2 regions of the Solwaraspora sp. WMMD792 genome follow, and region 2 is predicted to be linked to the other one. Evidence: predicted binding sites of a transcription regulator. Region 2 holds the regulator's gene; the other holds the start of a gene.
The links. The regulator HrcA, encoded in region 2, represses chaperone genes, less so after heat shock. The targets are predictions, from matches to a motif close to GGTTNGCACNCTCNNNNNGAGNGTGCNAACC.

Region 1 (8,416 bases), 1.1 Mb from region 2:
AGAGAAGGAACCTTGAACGTGACCCCCGTCCGGGTGGACGCTCGGCAGAGGCAAAACTCCGCTGCCGGCATCGTGCTCATCGCCGGAGGGCTGGCTTTCTTCATCGCCGAGCTCATCGCCGCGGCGGCATGGACGGATCCCCCCTACAGCTACACCTACCACTACATCAGCAACCTCGGAGTGCACGGCCCCACGGAGGGATTCGGGCAGCTCATGCACTCGCCGCTGGCCTGGGTCATGAACACCGGATTCTTCCTGTTCGGGATCGTCCTGTTCTGCGGCACCGCCATGCTCCCAGGCATGCACGGCCTGCGCGGCTGGACAGTGCGCGCGGTGGCCTTCCTGATGGCCGCCGGCGGCGTCCTGCTGGCCTTCTTCCCAGGAACCGGCGAGACACCCGACAGCGGTGCCATCGACTTTCACTCGGTGGGCGCCCTGCTCGGCATCGTCAGCGGTAACGTACTGATCATCATCCTCGGGCGAGCGCACCGACAGGCCGGAATCGCTGCCGCCACCGGCCGGGCCATGACCGTCCTCGGCGTCTTCGGTCTTCTGTCGCTGGTCGGCTTCCTGGCCATCGCCGGCTCATCGGCCAGCCTGATCGGCCTGGTCGAACGCTGCGCGGTCTATCCCCTGCTGGTCGGATTCATCTGCGCCGGCAAGTCCATCAAGGATGGCAACGGGCGGTCGCCGGCTGGCCACGCGTGAAACGGCGGCGACTCGAACCCGCGACAGACACCCACGGGCGGAAGATCAGACGCGCGCTCATCGGCACGACAAGGCGCCGGGTCCGACGGGGTTTCGGAACCTCCGCGCGACCAGCACCCCGCCAAGAAGGGCACCAAGCCCCGCCGCACGGGTCGAAGCGCAAGTCAAATTAGGGTGGGCGGTCGTGGAACAGGAGTTCGCCATCGAGGAACTGTCCGAGCGGCACCGGCCGGCCGTCGTGGCGCTCTGCCGCGCCGCGCTCGATCTGCCGGAAGACGCCGCCGAGGCGGAGCAGATCGTCACCAGACTGCACGGGCCGGTCGTCCCCGATCATCCGTCGGGGGTGGGGCCGCGGCAGACGATCGGTCTGGTCGCCGTCGTCGACGAAACGGTACGCGGGGTCGTGCTCGGCTCGGTCGCGCACCGGGACCCGTCGGTCGGTCACGTGGACCTGATCGCGGTGGATCCGCAGTGGCGTCGACAGGGTCTGGGGCGGGCGTTGCTCGGCCGGGCGGAAAGCGCGCTGGCGGCCCGGGGCGCCGGTGAGGTGCTGTTGGCCGGCAATCCGCCGTACTACGCCTGGCCGGGGGTGGACGTGCGCTACACGCCGGCGGTCTGCCTGGCGATGGCGCTCGGCTACCTGCAGGACCGGACCGCGTGGAACATGACGGCCGACCTGGCGTCCGCCGGGTCCCCGGCGTTGCGGGACACCGCCGACGCGCAGCGCCGCCTGGCGCAGGCCGGGATCACCGTACGGCGGGCCGACGGCGACGACGTCGCGGCGCTGGTGGCGTTCACCCAGGCGACGTTCGGCGACGCGTGGGCGGCCGAAGTGGCGCATTCGGTGGGCCGGCCCGACGCCGGCTGCCACCTGGCGGTCCGTACCGGCGATCCGGGTGAGGTGCTGGGCTTCGCGGCGTACGGGTCGTCGCGGCCGAGCTGGTTCGGGCCGATGGGTACGGCCCCGACCGCGCAGGGGCTCGGTATCGGGGCGATCCTGTTGCGGCGCTGTCTGCGGGACCTGGCGGAGGCCGGCCATCAGCGGGTCGAGATCGGCTGGGTGGGCCCGGTGCCGTTCTACGCCTCGGCGGCGGGTGCCCGCATCGAGCGGGTCTTCTTCTTGTATCGCAAGCAGCTCTGACCGGCCTCGAACAGCTCACCGGCCTCGCGTATGCCGCAGGGGCGGTCACCGGCGAACCGGTGACCGCCCCTGCGGTCCGTACTCGTGTCGCGCGTCGCGTTGACGCGCGGCGCGGACGATCGAGCTGGACTCAGAAGTCCATCTCGCCGCCGCCGGGCGCGCCGGCCGGGGCCGGGGTCTTCTCCGGCTTGTCCGCCACCACGGCCTCGGTGGTCAGGAACAGCGCCGCGATCGACGAGGCGTTCTGCAGCGCCGACCGGGTCACCTTGGCCGGGTCGATGATGCCCGCCTGCAGCAGGTCCACGTAGTCGCCGTTGGCGGCGTTGAGGCCGTGGCCGGCCTCCAGGTTGCGGACCTTCTCCACCACGACGCCGCCTTCGAGGCCGGCGTTGACGGCGATCTGCCGCAGCGGGGCGTCCAGCGCGATCTTCACGATCTGCGCGCCGGTCGCCTCGTCGCCGACCAGGTCGAGCTTGTCGAAGGCGGTCTTGCCGGCCTGCACCAGGGCAACGCCACCACCGGGGACGATGCCCTCCTCGACGGCCGCCTTGGCGTTGCGCACCGCGTCCTCGATGCGGTGCTTGCGCTCCTTGAGCTCCACCTCGGTGGCCGCTCCGACCTTGATCACCGCGACGCCGCCGGCCAGCTTGGCCAGCCGCTCCTGCAGCTTCTCGCGGTCGTAGTCGGAGTCGCTCTTCTCGATCTCGGCCCGGATCTGGTTGACCCGGCCCTGGATCTGCTCGGCGTCGCCGGCACCGTCGACGACCGTGGTCTCGTCCTTGGTCACCTGGACCTTGCGGGCCCGGCCCAGCATGTCGATGGTCACCGCGTCGAGCTTCAGGCCGAGCTCCTCGCTGACGACCTGGCCGCCGGTGAGGATCGAGATGTCGGTCAGCATCGCCTTGCGGCGGTCACCGAAGCCGGGTGCCTTGACGGCAACCGACTTGAAGGTGCCGCGCACCTTGTTGACGATCAGGGTGGCCAGCGCCTCGCCCTCGACGTCCTCGGCGATGATCAGCAGCGGCTTGCCCGACTGCATGATCTTCTCCAGGATCGGGAGCAGGTCCTTGACCGAGGAGATCTTGCTGTTGACGATCAGGATGTAGGGGTCGTCGAGGACGGCCTCCATCCGCTCCGGGTCGGTCCAGAAGTAGGGCGAGATGTAGCCCTTGTCGAAGCGCATACCCTCGGTGAGCTCCAGCTCCAGGCCGAAGGTGTTGCTCTCCTCGACGGTGATGACGCCTTCCTTGCCGACCTTGTCCATCGCCTCGGCGATGATCTCGCCGACGCTGGAGTCACCGGCGGAGATCGACGCGGTGGACGCGATCTGCTCCTTGGTCTCCACGTCCTTGGCGAGCTTGCTCAGCTCCTCCGCGACGTTGGCGACGGCGGCCTCGATGCCCCGCTTCAGGGCCATCGGGTTCGCGCCGGCCGCGACGTTGCGCAGGCCCTCGCGGACCAGAGCCTGGGCCAGGACGGTCGCCGTCGTCGTGCCGTCACCGGCCACGTCGTCGGTCTTCTTGGCGACCTCCTTGACCAGCTCGGCGCCGATCTTCTCGTACGGGTCCTCGAGCTCGATCTCCTTGGCGATGCTCACACCATCGTTGGTGATGGTGGGGGCACCCCACTTCTTTTCGAGCACGACGTTGCGGCCCTTCGGGCCCAGCGTCACCTTGACGGCGTCGGCGAGGGTGTTCATGCCCCGCTCGAGACCGCGGCGCGCCTCTTCGTCGAACGCGATCATCTTGGCCATACGGCGTTGTCCTCCTGGACGCTCGCAGCACCGGAGCCGGTCAGCTCCGCCATGCCGCCTGCTCTACGCACCTTCGGACGTCACTACCTGGCGACAGTGACGTCCGCCGGCCGGGCCGGATAGCCCGCGACGACCGGCCATCTCCGTCACCCCGCGAAGCGGGACGACGGCGGTGGCCCCACCGCCCCGACCTTTGGCACTCCCGGTTGGCGAGTGCCAATCCTTGTTTAGCACTCTCCCCTGTCGAGTGCAAGCGAACAGCAACTTGCCGCCCGACGTACCCCTTCGGGCCGCACGGCCGCCGACGGCGGTCACGGTCAAGATCAGGTGGGCAGGGCCCGCACAGCGGGCCCGGCGCGGGTAGGCAGGATCGCCGGCCGGCGAGACGACCGGTCGCCGGGTGGCGAGACGATGAAAGGCGCCGGCTCCACGAGGAGAACCGACGCCTTGCGGGTACGCAGACTTGTGTCGACTTATCGGATACGCCGCCGTCCGGTCGGGCGGCCGCACCGACCACCGGACGTGCAGTTGGCCAGCAGGGTGACCGGGCTGGCCAGCAGGGTGACTAGGCGATGACCCGGACCCTCTCCGCCTGAGGACCCTTCTGCCCCTGAGCGATCTCGAACTCGACGCGCTGCCCGTCGTCGAGCGCCTTGTAGCCGTCCATCTCGATGGCGGAGAAGTGGACGAAGACGTCCTGACCCCCGTCGACCGCGATGAAACCGTAGCCCTTCTCGCTGTTGAACCACTTCACGGTGCCCTGCGCCACGGTGCACTTCCTCACTTCTGTCGTGCCGGGCCTCTGCCGGCCCTCTGACCGGCGTGTTCGCCGGCCGGAGCCACCGATCGGGACTCCCGTGCGGGTTGCCCGAGTACAGCAGCCGGAATCGCACGCTACACGAGGTCTGACGGCACCGCACTATCCCAAAAGGGGACATTAACCCCCAGTCAAGTCTCTCTGGCACCACATTTCGTTGACCACGTGTGTCCCGTACACCGCAGAACGTGAAGCCCGGACGGCATCGCGCACCTGGCAGCCGGGCCGTCCGACGGTCGGACCGCACCGCGCCCCGACACGACCGCGTCCGCCAACGCCACCCGGCGGCCGCCGCCGTCGGGCTGCTCATCGTGCTGTCGGCGTTCACCGGCGGCCTGCCCGGGGACGCCGGCAAACCACCGCCGCGCGAGCCGGGCTGGACCGTCGCCGACCCTGACCACGACCACCAGCAGCGCAGCGTGTTGCTGCGCACCGGCCCGGTGCCGACACCGACCGACGGATTCTTCTCCTGGGCGGCGCTGAACCGGCGTACCGGGTTGATCACCGGGTCGCCGAACTTCGCCGCGCAGAGCGACACCATGTCGTTGATCAAGGTGTGGCTGGCCGCCGACGACCTGCGCCGCGCCGACGAACAGGGCCACATGCTCCGGACACCTCAGCTGGCCCAACTGTCGTCGATCATCCGGGACAGCGACAATCCCGGCGCGGACGCCACCTTCGACCGGGTCGGTGGCCGGGAGTCCATCGAGCGGATGGTACGGCTCTGCGGACTGACCGACTCGGCCCCGGAGCGCGACCGGTGGAGCAACACGGTCGTCTCCGCCCGCGATCTGACCAGGCTGGGGCGCTGCCTCGCCGACGGACGGGCAGCCGGGCCGCAGTGGACGCCGTGGCTGCTGTCCGAGATGCGCGCCGTCCGTGGTGAGGGCGACTTCGGCCCACGGGACGCGCTCACCCCCGAGTACGCGGCCACCATCGCCATCAAGAACGGCTGGCTGCTGCGCGACGAGGACGGGCTCTGGCACGTCAGCTGCCTCGCGATCGGGGAGACCTGGGTGATCGGTGCGCTGGCCCGCTACCCGGGGCGGCACGGGCTCGACCACGGCGTCGACTACTGCCGGCAACTCGGCACCGCCCTGCTGCTGGTGGCGTGACCCCGTTGCCGGCGAGGGCACGACCGTCTGCGGCTGGTGGCGTGACCGGTGCGGGCCGGGCCGAAGGCGGGATTCCGGTTGTCGGCCAAGCCGAGCCGGGCGAGCATGCCGGCATGGGAACTGGGACCGACACCGACCACGTCGTACCGCCGGTAGCCGCGGTCCGGCGGATCCGGGCCGACGACGCCGCCCGGATGCGCGCGCTGCGGCTGGAGATGCTCGCCGATTCGCCGCTGGCGTTCATCGAACGGCTCGCCGACGCGGCGGCCCGCCCGCTGCACGAGTACGCAGAGCGGGCGGCCCGGTCCGCCGTCGGTGACCTGATCGCCCAGTTCGTGGCCGAGACTGGGCCGGCGACCCCGCAAGCCGGGCGGACGGCGACCGGGCAAGCCGGGCGGACGGCGACCCCGCAAGCCGGGCGGACGGCGACCGAGCCGACGGCGGACCGGCGGTTCGTGGCGCACGCGGGAGCACACGTCTGGCGGGACGACCCGTCGGTGTCCGTCCTGTTCGCCGTCTACATCAGCCCGGCCTGGCGGGGCCGGAACCTGCTCGCCGAACTGGTCGACGCGGTCGCTGCCTGGTCACGTGCGGCTGGACGCCCGGAGCTGCTGCTGGAGGTGGTGGTCGGCAACGACCGGGCGGTGCGGGCGTACCAGCGGCTCGGCTTCGCCGACACCGGCGTACGCCTGCCGCACCCGACCCGGTCGGACCTGACCGAGTTGCAGATGCGCCGGCCGGCGTGACCGGCGGGCCGGCAGAAGCCGGCGCGGTAGCCGACCCGACACCGGGCCGGCACGGGAGCCGACCCGGCTCCCGTGCCGGGCCGGGTCAGACGTGCCGACGGGACTGGACGATCCGGAACCGGCCGGCGACGTACGCGCCGTCGGTCAACGCCGAGTTCGCCGCGGCGTTGGCACCGCTGGCGTGGAAGTCGGAGAAGGCCGCCGACTGGTTGACGAACACGCCGCCGGTGAGATTCGCCGACAGGTGCACACCGACGTCCAGCGCGGCGGCCTCCACGTCGGCGAGCACCCGCTGGTCGGTCGAGTAGACGCCGGCGGTGAGCGCACCGCGAGCTGCGACCGTACGCCGGAAGATCTCGACGCTGTGCGCGGTGGACGCGGTGGCGACGACGAAGCTGACCGGCCCGAACCACTCCCGGCCGTAGACGTCGTCGGCGTCCGCGCCGAGCTTGACGACCAGTGGGGTTCGCACCACCGCGTCCGGGTACGCCGGGTGGCTGATCTCCCGCGACTCCAGCACCGGCTCGCCGAGCTTGGCCGCTGCGGCGAGCCGGTCGAGGACGGCGTCGTCGACGATCGCGCCGATGAGCTCGACCGCCCGCGCCGGATCGCCGGTCAGTTTGCCGATCGCGGCGGCGATGCCAGCGGCCACCTCGTCCGGGCTCTTGCGCCCCTGATCGGTTTCGATGCCGCCGGCCGGCACCAGGATGTTCTGCGGCGTGGTGCACATCTGTCCGCTGTAGAGCGACAAGGAAAAGGCGATGTTGCGGCACATGCCGGCGAAGTCCGCCGTGGAGTCGACGATGATCGTGTTGACGCCGGCCTTCTCGGTGTAGACGGAGGCCTGCCGGGCGTTGGCCTCCAGCCAGTCGCCGTACTCGGTGGAGCCGGTGAAGTCGATGATCCGCACCTCGGGGCGGCCGGCGAGGACGGTCGCCAGCCGCTCGGCCGGCGCCTCGGCCGCGAGCTGCACCAGGTTCGGGTCGAAGCCGGCCTCGCTGAGCACCTCACGGGCGTAGCGGACGGTGATCGCCAGCGGTAGCACCGCGCCGGGGTGCGGTTTGACCAGTACCGGATTCCCGGTGACCAGGGAGGCGAACAGCCCCGGGTAGGAGTTCCAGGTCGGGAAGGTGTGGCAGCCGATCACCAGGGCGACGCCGCGCGGCACCACATGGAACGTCTTGGTCATCCGCAGCGGCTCGCCGCGACCGGTCGGCTTCTCCCAGCCGGCGGTCCGCGGATGGCGGGTCATCTCGGCGTACGCGTAGGCGACGGCTTCCAGCGCGCGGTCCAGCGCGTGCGCCCCGCCGGCCTGGAACGCCATCACGAACGCCTGGCCGGTGGTGAACTGCACCGCGTTGGCCAGCTCGAAGCTGTGCTCGTGCAGCCGGGCGAGGATCTCCAGACAGACGCCGGCCCGGCTGCGTGGGCCGGCGTCACGCCAGGCGGGCAGCGCGGCCCGGGCGGCGGTGATCAGCTGGTCGGCGTCGGCGCGGGGGTACCGGACGCCGAGTTCGATGCCGAACGGGCTGTCGTCGGTGGCGACCGGTTCGCCGGTGGCGGTGGGCTGGTCGAGGGGGAAGTCCTTGCCCAGGTAGGCGCGGAAAGCCGCCGCGCCCTCGGCAGCGGCGTGTTCGCCGTAGATCCGAGGGCTCGGCGACTCGGGGTAGGCCGACCAGTAGTCGCGTTCGGCGATCGCGGTCAGCGCGCGGGCCAGGGTGTCGGCGTGCGTGACGTACAGCGGGTGCGGGGTCTCCGTCATGCCGTCATCATGCCTCAGATGGTCTGCTGCCAGTTCTGCCAGATGTCGACCGCCCGGAAGCCGAGCGCCTCGTTGATCGCGATCATGTGCTGGTTGCTGTCGGCGTTCCAGGTGTCGATCACCCGCAGCGCCGGTTCGTGGCGCAGCGTGAACCGCAGGTTCTCGATCTTGACGATGGTGCCCAGCCGGTGTCCGCGATGATCCGGGTCGACGATGGTGATCTGTTGGTAGGCGTGCCAGTCCGGTTCGGCCTGCCGGGTGATGTTGCTCCAGGCGACGATCCGGCCGCTGTCCAGATGCCGGGTCACCGTGTGGTAGCTGCGGGTACCGGCCGCCTTCCGGGCCAGATCCACTTCGTGGATCCGGTCGGCGTC
Region 2 (8,416 bases):
GGTCGTCGCGCCAGCGGGTCACCGAGCGGGCGGCCGCCCACGGAACGATCTCGTCCACCCCGACCTCGGTCATCGCCTGCACCGCCAGCTCGCCCCGGTCGCCCTTGGCGACGCCCTGCGCCACCACCAGCCGGGGGTCGGTGGCGCTGACGTACCCGGTGTCGAGGACCCGCAGGTCGAGCTGGTGCCGGCCGACGGCCTCGACCACCGCGTCGGCGACGCCGCCGCGCCCGTCGGCGAGCCGCAACTGCTCACCCGGGCGCAGCCGGACCACGGTCGCGGCGTGGTGGCCCTCCGGCCCGTCGAGGGTGTGGGTCGGCCCGGTCGGCAGGCGCTCGACGAGAAACAGTGGGGCGCTCACGTCGGATCGGTTCTCCGCTGCTGCTCGCTGGCCGGACCGGGCGGCGGGTCAGCCGTGGCCGTTGAACGCGTCGCGCATCCGGGAGAAGAACCCGCCCTGCTTGGTCAGCTCGGCGACCTCCTCGCCCCGGGCCTTGGCGAACTCCCGCAGCGTCCGCTCCTGCTCGGCGTCGAGCTTGGTCGGGGTACGCACGTCGAGGTGCACGTAGAGGTCACCGCGGCCGGTGCCGCGCAGGTGCGGCACGCCGCGCCCGCGCAACCGCAGGGTGGCACCCGGCTGGGTGCCCGGCTTGACGTCCACCGGCTCGTCGCTGTCCAGGGTCCGGATGGTCAGCCGGGTGCCGAGCGCCGCGGCGGTCATCGGCACGGTGACCCGGCAGTGCAGGTCGTCGCCCTTGCGGGAGTAGACGTCGTGCGGCCGCTCGTGGATCTCGACGTACAGGTCACCGGCGGTGCCCCCGCCCGGCCCGACCTCGCCCTGCTGGGCCAGCCGGATCCGCATCCCGTCCTCCACCCCGGCGGGGATCTTGACGGTCAGCGAACGTCGGGTCCGCACCCGGCCGTCGCCGGAACAGGTGGCGCAGGGGTGCGGGATGACGGTGCCGTAGCCCTGGCAGGCGACGCAGGGCCGGGACGAGACCACCTGGCCGAGGAAGGTCCGTTGCACGGACTGGACCTCGCCGCGCCCGCCGCACGCCTCGCAGGTCGCCAGGTGGGTGCCGGCCGCAGTGCCCGCGCCGGAGCATGTGGTGCAGATCACCGCGGTGTCGACGGTGATCGGCGCTTCCACGCCGAACGCGGTGTCGGTCAGATCGAGCTCCAGGCGCAGGATCGCGTCGGCGCCGGGGCGGGTCCGCGACCTCGGCCCACGGGAGCCGGCCGCCGCCCCGAAGAAGGCGTCCATGATGTCCTGGAAGCCGACGAAGGGCCCGGCCCCGCCGGGGCCGCCGCCGGGCGCGCCGCCGGGCGCCAACGGGTCGCCACCAAGATCGACGATCTGCCGCTTCTGGTCGTCGGAGAGCACCTCGTACGCGGCGTTGATGTCCTTGAACTTGTCAGCCGCCACCGGATCCGGATTGACGTCCGGATGGTACTGCCGGGCCAACTTGCGGTAGGCCCGCTTGATGTCGTCAGCGGAGGCGTCCCGGCTCACGCCGAGAATCCCGTAGTAGTCCTTGGCCACTGCGTCTGGTGTCCTCATGTGTCAGTCTCGCATGTGCAGTTCGCCGGGTCGGTTATCCTGCCCGCCGGTCAGTTCTGCGCCAGCAGATCGCCGACGTAGCGTGCCACGGCGCGAACCGTGGCGATGGTGCCGGGGTAGTCCATCCGGGTGGGCCCCAGCACGCCGAGGCCACCGACGATGACGGTGCCCGGACCGTAACCGGTGCTGACCACGGATGCGGCCCGCAGGTTGTCGATCTCGTTCTCGTCGCCGATGCGGACCCGCAGGGTGCTCGGCTCCACCTCGCCGATCAGTTTGAGCAGGACGACCTCCTCCTCCAGTGCCTCCAGTATCGGACGCAGGGAGCCCTGGAAGTCGAGTAGTCCCCCTCTGGTCAGGTTAGCGGTCCCGGCCAGCGCGATGCGTTCCTCGTGCCGCTCGACCAGCGTCTCCAGCAGGACCGTCGAAAGCGTGGTCATCGCCGGTCGCAGGTCCGATGGCGCCTCGTCGACCAACGCCTGGACCAACGGCGGGGTGTCGGAGAGCCGACAGCCGTCGAGCTTCTCGTTGGCCAGCCGACGCAGGTCGGTCACGTCGTCGGCACTGATCGGGGCCGGCAGCTCCACCAGTCGCTGCTCGACCCGGCCGGTGTCGACGATCAGAACCAGCATCAGCCGGGTGGTCGAGATCGGCACCAGCTCAAGGTGCCGCACCGACGACCGGGACAGGCTCGGGTACTGCACCACCGCGACCTGGCGGGTGAGCTGGGCGAGCAGCCGGACGGTGCGGTGCACGACGTCGTCGAGGTCGACGGCGCCGGCGAGGAAGCGTTCGATCGCCCTGCGCTCCGCCGGGCTGAGCGGTTTCACCCGGGACAGCCGGTCGACGAACAACCGGTAGCCACGGTCGGTCGGGACCCGCCCGGCGCTGGTGTGCGGCTGCCGGATGTAGCCCTCCTCCTCCAGCACCGCCATGTCGTTACGGACGGTCGCCGGTGACACCCCGAGCTGGTGCCGCTCGACCAGCGCCTTGCTGCCGACCGGCTCCTGAGTGGCGACGTAGTCCTCGACGATCGCCCGAAGCACGTCGAGTTTGCGGTCGTCGAGACCCATCTGCACCTCCTCCGCTGGCACCGGTCGGACCGGTCCGAGGCTACGGCCCCGGCCGTCGCGGCGGCCGGTGGGTGGCCGGACCGACGACGGACGCCCCTGCTGGCACTCGCCGGTTGTGAGTGCCAGCATACGTCGATCGGGCCGGGCCGGCGATGATCAGTTCGCCGGGCGGGGGCGTACCGGGCGATATGTCACCAAGCGCACTCACCCGGGTCGGATCGGTCGGCCGGCGGGGCTCCGCAAGCCGGCCGGCGGGCCAGAGAAGCCGGCCGGCGGGCCCCACGCAAGCCGACCGACCAGCGGAGACGGCCTGCCCGGACGGGAAAATCGTCGGCGGGGCTAACTGGCGCGGCTTGATCCGTCCCCCTACCGTGTCGGGCATGACTGAACCACCTCGCCCACCAGGGGAGAACGGTCCCGGCGGCATGCCGCAGGACCCCAACTCCCCGCCGCCACCTCCAGCGTCCTACTCGATGCCGGGCGAGGCCTCCTCTCCCGGATACCCGCCGCCGCCCGGCGGCGCCGGCGGATATCCCCCGCCCGGCGGTTACCCGCCCGGCGGTCCGGCGTACGGAGGTCAACCCCCGTCCGGCTACGCCACCAACGACGACAAGACCTGGGCCCTGATCGCCCACTTCGGTGGCGCCCTGGGCGCGTTCATCAGCTTCGGACCGCTCGGCTTCGTCGGCCCGCTGATCGCCTACCTGGTCAAGGGTCAGCAGTCACCGGCCGTACGGGCGCACGCGCTGGCCGCGCTCAACTTCCAGATCCTCTGGTCGGCGATCGCCTTCGTGCTGCTCTTCGTCAGCTGGTGCCTGTTGTTCATCCCCAGCCTGGTGGTGTTCGCGATCCAGATCATCTTCGGCATCATCGCGGGCGTTAAGGCCAACGAGGGGACGCTGTACAAGTACCCGATGTCCGCCAACTTCATCAAGTGACACCGCTCGCCCCCGGATCCGTACCGGCTCCGGGGGCGTCACCGGTGGCGGGCAATGCGGGCCACGCCACGCAAGGCAGCCCGGCAGCGGGTCTCACGGGAGCAGGTCCCGGACGACCGCGTCGGCCAGCAGCCGGCCGCGCAGGGTCAGCACCGCCTGCCCGGCGGCGAGCGCGCCGGGGTCGAGCAGCCCGTCGTCGCCGGCTTGGCGGGCCGCGAGCCGGCCGGCCGGGGCCAGTCGCGCCAGCGGCAGCCCACTGGCCAGCCGCAGCCCCAGCATCACCTCTTCGACCTGCTGCTCGGTGCCGGTGAGTAGTTCCCGGCCGTGGCCGGGCGACCGTCCGGCGGCCAGCCGCTCGGCGTACGACCGGGGATGCCGCACGTTCCACCAGCGGACCCCGCCGACGTGGCTGTGCGCCCCCGGCCCGAGCCCCCACCAGTCACCGCCGGTCCAGTACAACAGGTTGTGCCGGCACCGGCCGGCGGCCGACCGGGCCCAGTTCGACACCTCGTACCAGTCGAATCCGGCGTCGCTCAGCGCCGATTCGGCGGCGAGGTAGCGGTCGGCGGCGACGTCGTCGTCGGGATACGGCAGTTCGCCGCGCCGCATCCGGGCCGCCAACCGGGTGCCGTCCTCGACGATCAGCGCGTACGCGCTGACGTGGTCCACCCCGGCCGCCACCACCGCCGCCAGCGACTCGTCGAAGTCCGCTGCGCTCTCCCCCGGCGTACCGTAGATCAGATCGAGATTGACGTGCTCGAATCCGGCCTCCCGGGCCTCCCGGGCGGCGGTGACCGCGCGGCCCGGCGCGTGCCGGCGGTCCAGCACGGCGAGCACCGTCGCTGCGGTCGACTGCATGCCGAGCGACACCCTGGTGTAGCCGGCGGCCCGCAGCGCCCGCAGCGACGCCGGGGTCACCGACTCCGGGTTGGCCTCGGTGGTGACCTCCGCGTCGACGGCCAGCCCCCAGGTGGCGTCGATCGCGTCGAGCAGCCGGGCCAACGCGTCGGCGGGCAGCAGGCTCGGCGTGCCGCCGCCGACGAAGACCGTGTCCACCTGCCGTGGCGGGCGGTCGGCCAGGACCTTCGCGGCCAGTTCCAGCTCGGCCAGTACGGCGTCCAGGTACTCCCCGACCGGTGCGCTGCCGCCAAGTTCGGCGGGCGTGTACGTGTTGAAGTCGCAGTAGCCGCAGCGGGTGGCGCAGAACGGCACGTGCAGATAGACCCCGAAGCCGCGCTGGCCGCTGCGGGCGAGCGCGGACGGCGGCAGCGCCCCGTCGGCGGGCACCGGCGTACCGGCGGGTGGTGCTCCTGGCATGGGACTAGTGTGCCGGCATGGATGAGCCCCGACCCACCAGGTCCGCGCAGCCACTGATCCGTACGGCCACCGCCGCCGGGATCACCACCCTGACCCTGGACAGCCCGGGCAACCGCAACGCGCTGTCCACCCCGCTGATGACCGAACTGCTCGCCGGCCTGGCCGAGGCGGTCGCCGACCCGCAGGTCCGGGTGGTGGTGTTGAGCCACACCGGGCCGGTCTTCTGCTCCGGCGCCGACCTGAAGGAGACCGCCGAGGCGTACGCGACCCGACAGGTGCCGGTCGGGATGCTCGGCGACGTACTGGCGGCGCTCTGGGAGTGCCCCAAGCCGGTGGTGGCCCGGGTCGGCGGCCCGGCCCGGGCCGGCGGGCTGGGGCTGATCGCCGCGGCGGACATCGCGATCTGCGACGCGGCGGCCACCTTCGCCTTCACCGAGGTACGACTCGGAGTGGTCCCGGCGGTGATCTCCGCCACTGTGCTGCGCCGGCTGCAGCCGCGGGCAGCGGCGCAGCTGTACCTCACCGGTGAGCTGTTCGACGGTGCCCGGGCGGCGCAGATCGGTCTGGTCAGCGCCGCCGTACCGGCCGGGGAGCTGGACGCCGCGGTGACGGCGAGCTGCGCCGCGCTGGTCCGGGGCGCCCCGGGCGCCCTGGCCGGCACCAAGCAGCTGCTCCGCCGCACCCCGGCGGCGGACGTCCGGGCCGAGACGGCCGAGCTGCGTGAGCTCTCCACCGGATACTTCCTCTCCGACGAGGGCCGCGAGGGCGTACGGGCGTTCCGCGACAAACGCGACCCGAGCTGGCTGCCGGGGCGGTGACCACGGATAGTCGCCCCGAAACGGGGTATCTCCGACGTAAGGGGTCGAGGCGTACGGCGTAAGGGCCGGCGTACGACAAGCGCGGGACCCGCTCCCGCTGGACGACACAACCGTCCCTGGTGTACCAAAGGTCCCAGCAACACGCGTGGGGGTGACGGTGCGGGCTCGGACGGTGCTGGTGCTGGTCGCCGTGCTGGCGGCAATCGCCCTGTTGGGCGGGGTCGGCCTGGGCCGGTGGATCGGCGATTTCGCGTTGCCCGGTGGCTGGCGGGGCTGCACGGTCGAACTGCCCGACTCCATGCCCGGGGCTGGCGACGGCCAACTGCGTCGGGTGTCGCTCGATCCGGAGCAGATGGCGAACGCCGCCACGATCGCGGCGATCGGGGTGCAGCGTGGGCTGCCGCCCCGTGCCGTGGTGGTGGCACTGGCGACCGGGTTCCAGGAGTCCAAGCTGCGCAACCTGACCGGCGGCGACCGGGATTCGGTCGGGTTGTTCCAGCAGCGGCCCAGCCAGGGGTGGGGCACGGTCGAGCAGATCAGCGACACCAGGTACGCGACGAACGCGTTCTACGCCGGCCTGGAACGGGTCCGGGGTTGGCAGGACATGCGGGTCACCGATGCCGCCCAGGCGGTCCAGCGGTCGGCCTTCCCCGAGGCGTACGAAAAGTGGACCGACGAGTCGCAGGTGCTCACCGCGGCGCTGCTCGGCGAGGCCACCGGCGCGGTCGCCTGCACGGTGACCCGGGATCCGGTGATGCGCGGTGCCGAGGCGACGGCGGCGCTCACCGACAATCTGCGGTTGGACTGGGGCGGCCTGGAGTCGCTGCTGCCGGTGCCCACCACGCCGTCACTGAGCGTCCCAGTGGAGAACACGCAGGCCGGGTGGCGATATGCGCACTGGCTCGTTTCCCATGCCACTGATCATGGCGTCAAAAGGGTCACGTTCGGCGATCAGGAATGGACTGCGGAAGGCGGCAGTTGGTCGTCGATTTCCGGCGGGGACATCGAGACCGGGCGGGTGATGGCGGAGGTCTTCGCCTGACGTCGACAACCGGCACCCCGGTTGCATATCTTAACCGACAGTTAGCGCAACATACGGCAAACTATGCAATCCAGACATTTTGCACGATGGACCTGTACCGAAAGTGCGTGCCCCGACACCTCACGTGCAATCAGCTGTGGCCAACCACACGGCCCGCGAATTGCTGACAATCGGCCCGGGCGGGCCGGCCGAGAGGCGGGCTAGGATCGGCATCCGCCAGGCCCGAAAGGGCGCACCACCGACAGGACGGGAAAGCTGTGTTCGATTACGGCGGGCGGACCGGTTACGAAGCGATCAGCGACATCGACCGCAAGGAGTTCCACGAGCAGGGCTTCCTCCTGCTGCGCAACGTGCTGACCGAGGACCACCGGGCAGCGCTCGAGGCCGCGGTCGACCGGGTGTACGCCGAGGAGAAGGCCGCCGGCAAGACCACCGCCGACGGCACCCTGCACCTGCTGGGCTTCCTGGACCGCGACGAACTCTTCGGCGACCTGCTCACCCATCCGATCGCGTTCCCCTACATGTGGGGGCTGGCCGGTTGGAACATCTACACCCACCACAACCACCTCGACGTCACCCCACCGGCGCTGGAGCCGGAGAAGCCGTACTGGGGGTGGCACCAGGACGGCTACCGGCAGAACTCCGACCCGGAGACGATGGACCCGAACCTGCCCCGGCCGATGTTCTCGCTGAAGGTGGCCTACGTCCTGTCCGACCTGTCGGAGACCGGCCGCGGCGCCACCAAGGTGATCCCCGGCAGCCACCTGCGCAACTCGCTGCCCCGCCCGGCCGACCTCACCGTGCAGAACCCGGATCCCGAAGGCACGGTCGAGATCACCGCGAACCCGGGCGACGCGTTCATCTTCGACCGCCGGCAATGGCACTCCCGGTCGACAAACCTGTCGACGATCACCCGCAAGATGCTGTTCATCGGGTACACCTACCGCTGGATCCGCCCGTTGGACGAGCTGCATGTCGACAAGGACGGCCAGTGGTGGGCGAACCGGACGCCGGTGCAGCGACAGCTGCTCGGCGAAGGCACCCATACCGCCAACTACTGGGGCATCAACTGGGACGGCTACATCGACGACGAGATCCCGCTGCGTAAGGAACTCAAGGAGCGTGGGCTGCTCGACCGCAGCATCCCCTGGCTGCGCTGACCTGCGGCAACCGGGTCCGTCGTCGGCGTCCACCCGGCCTGTGCCGGGGATGGGCGCCGACGACGGACCCGGTGCCGTCAGCTGTCGAGTGGTCAGTCCGTCGGCCCGACCGCTCGGTCAGTCGACCCGGCCAGTCAGTACCGGCTCATGCTGCGCCGGCCACCGACCCCGACGACCAGCGCCACACCGACCGCGGCCAGGATCACCTGCACGAAGAACTCCCGCCAGTCGAAGCCGGCGGTGCTGGCGAAGCCGCCGGCACGGGCGATGACGGTGCCCAGCAGGGCGGCGCCGACGCCGATCAGCATGGTCAACCAGATCGGGATGTTCTGCTTGCCCGGCACGACCAGACGGCCGAGCGCACCGATGATGAGGCCGACGATGAGAGCGGTGATGATGCCCATGACGGTCATTGTTCATCCTCCTTGTCGGAGATGTCGTGTTGTCCTTGGTGACCGCTAAGTTCCCGGCCATCGCGACAACCAAACCGATTCATCTCCGCCGGAC

Region 1: groL (chaperonin GroEL) is a predicted target of HrcA. The motif match lies at 3,794-3,824, and genes of this name have one in related genera.

What each region holds. Positions count from the first base shown of each region.
Region 1 is NZ_JARUBH010000009.1:4,997,332-5,005,747, forward strand. It holds gene O7629_RS23325 (DUF998 domain-containing protein) at 19-708, shown strand; gene O7629_RS23330 (GNAT family N-acetyltransferase) at 893-1,849, shown strand; gene groL (chaperonin GroEL) at 1,980-3,602, opposite strand; gene O7629_RS23340 (cold-shock protein) at 4,168-4,371, opposite strand; gene O7629_RS23345 (serine hydrolase) at 4,608-5,534, shown strand; gene O7629_RS23350 (GNAT family N-acetyltransferase) at 5,648-6,280, shown strand; gene paaN (phenylacetic acid degradation protein PaaN) at 6,366-8,042, opposite strand; gene O7629_RS23360 (GNAT family N-acetyltransferase) at 8,057-8,416, opposite strand, start outside.
Region 2 is NZ_JARUBH010000009.1:3,923,040-3,931,455, forward strand. It holds gene O7629_RS18620 (16S rRNA (uracil(1498)-N(3))-methyltransferase) at 1-361, opposite strand, end outside; gene dnaJ (molecular chaperone DnaJ) at 410-1,543, opposite strand; gene hrcA (heat-inducible transcriptional repressor HrcA) at 1,612-2,634, opposite strand; gene O7629_RS18635 (DUF4870 domain-containing protein) at 3,015-3,572, shown strand; gene hemW (radical SAM family heme chaperone HemW) at 3,666-4,889, opposite strand; gene O7629_RS18645 (enoyl-CoA hydratase-related protein) at 4,907-5,707, shown strand; gene O7629_RS18650 (hypothetical protein) at 5,961-6,749, shown strand; gene O7629_RS18655 (phytanoyl-CoA dioxygenase family protein) at 7,007-7,909, shown strand; gene O7629_RS18660 (GlsB/YeaQ/YmgE family stress response membrane protein) at 8,044-8,322, opposite strand.